Regions from separate parts of the Terribacillus sp. AE2B 122 genome, predicted to be linked through region 2. Evidence: riboswitches for the same ligand, from Rfam matches in the RefSeq annotation. Region 2 holds a riboswitch; the other holds the start of a gene.

Region 1 (2,479 bases), on a different contig from region 2:
TGGAAAATCCGGTCTGGCATTCAAGGATAAGCTTTTTTTATTTATATCCCCAGAAAATACAGAAGAGGAGATCAAAGCAATATTTACGCATGAATATAACCATGTTTGCCGGCTGAATCGTTTGGATAAAAAGGAAGAGATGTACACTTTATTGGATACAATCGTATTAGAAGGGATAGCTGAAAATGCTGTTAGGGAGAGATTGGGAGAAGAACTGACTGCTAGCTGGGCATCCTTTTATTCTGATAAGAAAATCGAAAAAATGTGGTCTGAATATATTTTTCCGAAGCAGCAGCTTTTGCGCCAGGATTATGAATATGAAGCCATTCTGTTTGGTTATCGTAAATATCCGAAGATGCTGGGGTATTGTGCTGGCTATCATGTAGTTAAAAACTATATGGAAAGACACAGCTTATCCAGTAAAGAATTGCTGGCTGTTGATGCTAGTGTTATTACCGGCGATATGTAAGGGTTTATGGAGATTTGTGGACATGAATAAAGCCCGGCTGCACCAATTCCAGGCTTTTTCATGCGCTGTCATGATAAATCTATATTGAAACTGTTATATAGTCAGATCCAGAATAGAGAAAGCAAGGCTATTCCTGCGATGGCCCCAAAAGCTACTCCAAAACCAAAGCCAAAGCCGCGGCCAAAACTGCGACCGTAACCGCCGCCATAACCATTTCCATAACCACCGTAACCGAAACCACCAAAGTTTCTGGAGCGGCCCATAGGCTGCAAATAAACACGATCTCGGTCTATACGCTGTATAATCCCTCTATGAACTTTTCCGTCATGGCAACGAATTTCAACTGCTTTACCGCTATATCTTTGGCATAATGAACGATATTGTCCAACTGACATATCTTCACCTCCATAATTTTAGGATACAGGGTATTATATGTCCTGAATAAAATATCGAAGGGTACACATATCTTAGGGGTTTAGCGGAATCTTGGTGAACAGCACATAAAATGTTGACATGTTGCTGCCAGCGTTAATGACAAGCTGAGATACAAAATAGGGTTTGACAAAAAATCTAACAAGGACTAGAATAATCAATATTCAGGAAGAATCTAAATAACTTAATAATAAAGCTATGAATGCTATGGATCACACTATAGCAGGAGCAGCTTCTGGAGAGACCGCGAAAGTCGCGGCGCCGAAGGGTTCACAATCTCAGGCAAAAGGACAGAAGAGTATCGGATATGTATTTGTGTTATGCTGCGCGCGTATGACCAATAGTATTTGTTATTCTTGTGATCAAGAGATTGGAGAGAGCCTCCGATCTCTTTTTTTATTGGGTTGAATTGAAGGAGGAGCTAGATTTGGCACAACAAGAGTTAAAGAGGGACTTATCCAATAGACATGTGCAGCTGATCGCCATTGGCGGTACGATTGGTACCGGATTATTTTTGGGATCCGGAAAAGCGATACAGCTGGCTGGTCCCTCTATCATCTTTGCTTATTTGATTGTAGGTATAGCACTGTTTTTCGTGATGCGAGCACTAGGTGAGCTGCTTTTATCGAAAGCAGGCTATCAATCTATTACAGACATTGCTGAAGATTATCTTGGACCTTGGGCATCGTTCGTGACGGGGTGGACGTACTGGTTTTGCTGGATTATGACAGCGATGGCAGATGTAATTGCTGTCGGGGTGTATGTAAACTATTGGTTTGATATCCCGCAATGGATACCTGCACTTATCTGTGTCGTCGTTTTATTAGGGCTAAATCTATTGACGGTAAAGCTATTCGGAGAATTGGAGTTTTGGTTCGCATTGATCAAGGTAGTTACGATTCTTGCTTTAATTGGGATAGGAATTGTTCTGCTGGTGATAGGTTTCCAAACAGATACAGGAACAGTTTCGGTTACGAATCTATGGGAGCATGGAGGACTATTTCCGAATGGAATTTCTGGTTTCTTGTTAGCCTTCCAAATGGTCGTCTTTGCTTATGTTGGAGTGGAATTAATCGGGGTATCCGCAGCTGAAACAGCTAACCCGGCTAAGAACATCCCATCAGCGATCAATAAAATTCCATTACGAATATTATTTTTCTATGTTGGAGCACTACTAATCCTATTAATGATAAATCCATGGACAGAGCTGAATGCAGCTGAAAGTCCATTCGTGAAGACATTTAGTTTAGTAGGAATCCCAATCGCTGCAGGTATCATCAACTTCGTCGTATTAACATCAGCAGCATCAGCAGGGAATAGCGGCATGTTCTCCACAAGCCGCACCTTATATAATCTAAGCAAACAAGATCAAGGCCCAGCCCAGCTTGCTAAACTGAACAAAAAGCACGTTCCAGCGAACGCTTTATGGCTATCTGCCATTGTCGTATCTGTGGGAGCACTCTTAAGCAAACTCATACCGGAACAAGCCTTTGGAATTGTCACGAGCATTAGTGCTATCTGTTTTATTTGGGTTTGGAGCATCATTCTTATCTGTCATATTAAATATAAGAAAACACG
Region 2 (2,479 bases):
CCTGTTTCTTCACGCCGGTTACGTACCATCACTTTCCGGATAAGTTCCTTTAAGTAATGATGCTCTTCTGCATCTCTTCGGTCATCTCCATATGTATCTTTGAATTGCTTATAGCTGCCAAGGTAGCCAGGCTTAAGCAAGGATACGAGATTATAAATATCACTCAGTTTGTTTTGGACAGGGGTTGCAGTCAGTAGCAGACAATATTTCTTCTTAAGTGATTGGATAAAAGCATAATTTTTTGTCTGGCTGTTTTTCAGTTTATGAGCCTCATCAATTAGCACGAAATCATAGTCCTGCTCTAGGATGATTTCCCTGTGAGGGGAGCGTTTTGCCAAGTCAATAGAGGAGACAATCACATCATAATGCTCCCATACATATTGCTTTCGCTGGGAGGCAGCAGGTATATGGAATTTAGAGTTCAATTCGTTTACCCATTGGTTGACAAGAGACGCCGGCACAAGCAGCAATACTTTTTTCACCAAGCCGCGAATCATCAATTCTTTCAATACGAGACCTGCTTCGATAGTCTTCCCAAGACCAACTTCATCTGCCAAGATGGCGCGTCCGTTCATTTCTTCCACAACTCGTCGACTTGCTTCCAGCTGATGAGGATGGAAGGTCATATGTGGCAAATACCCGGGTGCAACCAACCCGGTAAACGTATCAATATTCGTTTCTTTTGCAGCTGTATATGCCATTTGAAAATGCTCCCATGAGGCTGTTTCTCCTTCTTGCTGCAAAACATCATCCATCATGTCGATGAAAGGTTTATCATCTTTTATATGCACCTGCATAGTGATTTCATCTCCTTATTCTTCGGAGTTTCATTTAAAAAGCCGAAAAAGATAGACACATCCTGAAAATGTTATGTTATAATGAGGCTGAAACCAGACATTATTAATATTTTTTATTAGAATGTTTGGATTTTGCTTTTTTATAGGTTGATTGTCTGTTAGTATGCCCGCGTTTTCCAATTTCATAAACCGCGAGTGAATGTTGGAGGAGAGACCGCTATATGCGGCGCCGAAGGAGCAAATATTGAGTGAATCTCTCAGGCAAAAGAACTCCAACAGGACGCAACTCTGGAGAGTGCTTCCGTAGTAGAAGCCACCCAAGAAGCAACTATGGTCCAAAGGACGATAAGAAACTTTCTGGTAAATGGACAGAGCCCCTCAAAGCTTTTTCGAGGTGGCTCTGTTTTTTGTTGCGAGGTACATAAGAGAGGAGCAAGATGATGAGTGAGTTGAGAAGAACCCCGCTTTATCCTGCTTATCAGGCTAACAGCAAGACGATCGATTTCGGCGGATGGGAACTGCCAGTCCATTTCAGCAGCATCCAGGAAGAGCATCATGCAGTGCGGCAAGCAGCTGGCTTGTTCGATGTTTCCCATATGGGTGAGATTTTAGTTGAAGGACCAGCGAGCAAAGACTTCCTGCAATTTGTCCTGACGAATGACATTGACTTGCTCGTTCCGAACAAAGCGCAGTACAGTGTGATGTGTTATGAAGATGGCGGAACAGTAGACGATTTAATCGTTTATATGCTGGAAGAGAACCGTTATTTATTGGTGGTGAATGCCAGCAATACAGATAAGGATTTCGAATGGCTGCTTTCTCATAAAAGAGAAGATGTCAACATCGAGAATAAATCTGCATCGTACATGCAGGTTGCCTTGCAAGGACCTCATGCGGAGCAAATTCTGCAGCAGCTGACAGATGAAAAATTGTCGGAAATTTCATTTTTCCGATTCGCTTATCCAGTGAAGCTGGAAGATGTGGAAGGAGATTTTCTTATCTCACGCACAGGCTACACAGGTGAAGATGGCTTTGAAATCTATGGACCGGCCGCAAGCGGGCAAGCTGTATGGGAGCTGTTGCTCGAAAAAGGTAAGCAATTCAATCTTCAGCCTGTTGGGTTGGGTGCAAGAGACACATTACGCTTTGAGGCGAATCTCCCGCTGTATGGAAATGAATTGTCGAAGGATATTACTCCGATCGAGGCTGGTATTGGCTTTGCAGTGAAGACGAACAAATCTGCCGACTTCATCGGTAAAGAAACCTTAAAGAAGCAAAAAGAGAACGGAACGAAGCGAAAGCTCGTCGGCATTGAAATGCTGGAAAAAGGTATACCGCGCCATGGATATCCGATCTTCAGCGGCGGCGAACAAATTGGTGAGGTAACGACAGGAACGAAGTCACCGACGCTAGATAGCTATATTGGTCTTGCGCTCGTACATGCGAATGCTGCCGAAGAAGGCAATATTGTGGACGTGCAGATCCGAAAGAAACAGTTGCAGGCCAAGATTGTCGCAACACCATTCTATAAACGGAAATAGAAGGAGGATACAGCATGGATTTCAGGTACTTACCGATGACTGAGCAAGACAAAGAAGAAATGCTTCAAACGATAGGCGTGAAAGACACGGAGGAACTTTTCTCTGATATTCCGGAGGAAGTTCGCTTAAAGGGACCGCTTC

What was found. A riboswitch is a leader RNA that binds a small molecule or an ion and turns the genes downstream of it on or off. The one in region 2 is predicted to bind glycine.
Region 1: another riboswitch for glycine. It lies ahead of AE2B122_RS09060 (amino acid permease); the one in region 2 lies ahead of gcvT (glycine cleavage system aminomethyltransferase GcvT).

What each region holds. Positions count from the first base shown of each region.
Region 1 covers NZ_LR700944.1:128,885-131,363, reverse strand. Annotated here, with positions in the region: gene AE2B122_RS09070 (DUF2268 domain-containing protein) at 1-469, shown strand, start outside; gene AE2B122_RS09065 (hypothetical protein) at 571-864, opposite strand; glycine riboswitch at 1,127-1,205, shown strand; gene AE2B122_RS09060 (amino acid permease) at 1,329-2,479, shown strand, end outside.
Region 2 covers NZ_LR700942.1:403,400-405,878, forward strand. Annotated here, with positions in the region: gene AE2B122_RS02105 (DEAD/DEAH box helicase) at 1-797, opposite strand, end outside; glycine riboswitch at 993-1,080, shown strand; gene gcvT (glycine cleavage system aminomethyltransferase GcvT) at 1,235-2,338, shown strand; gene gcvPA (aminomethyl-transferring glycine dehydrogenase subunit GcvPA) at 2,353-2,479, shown strand, end outside.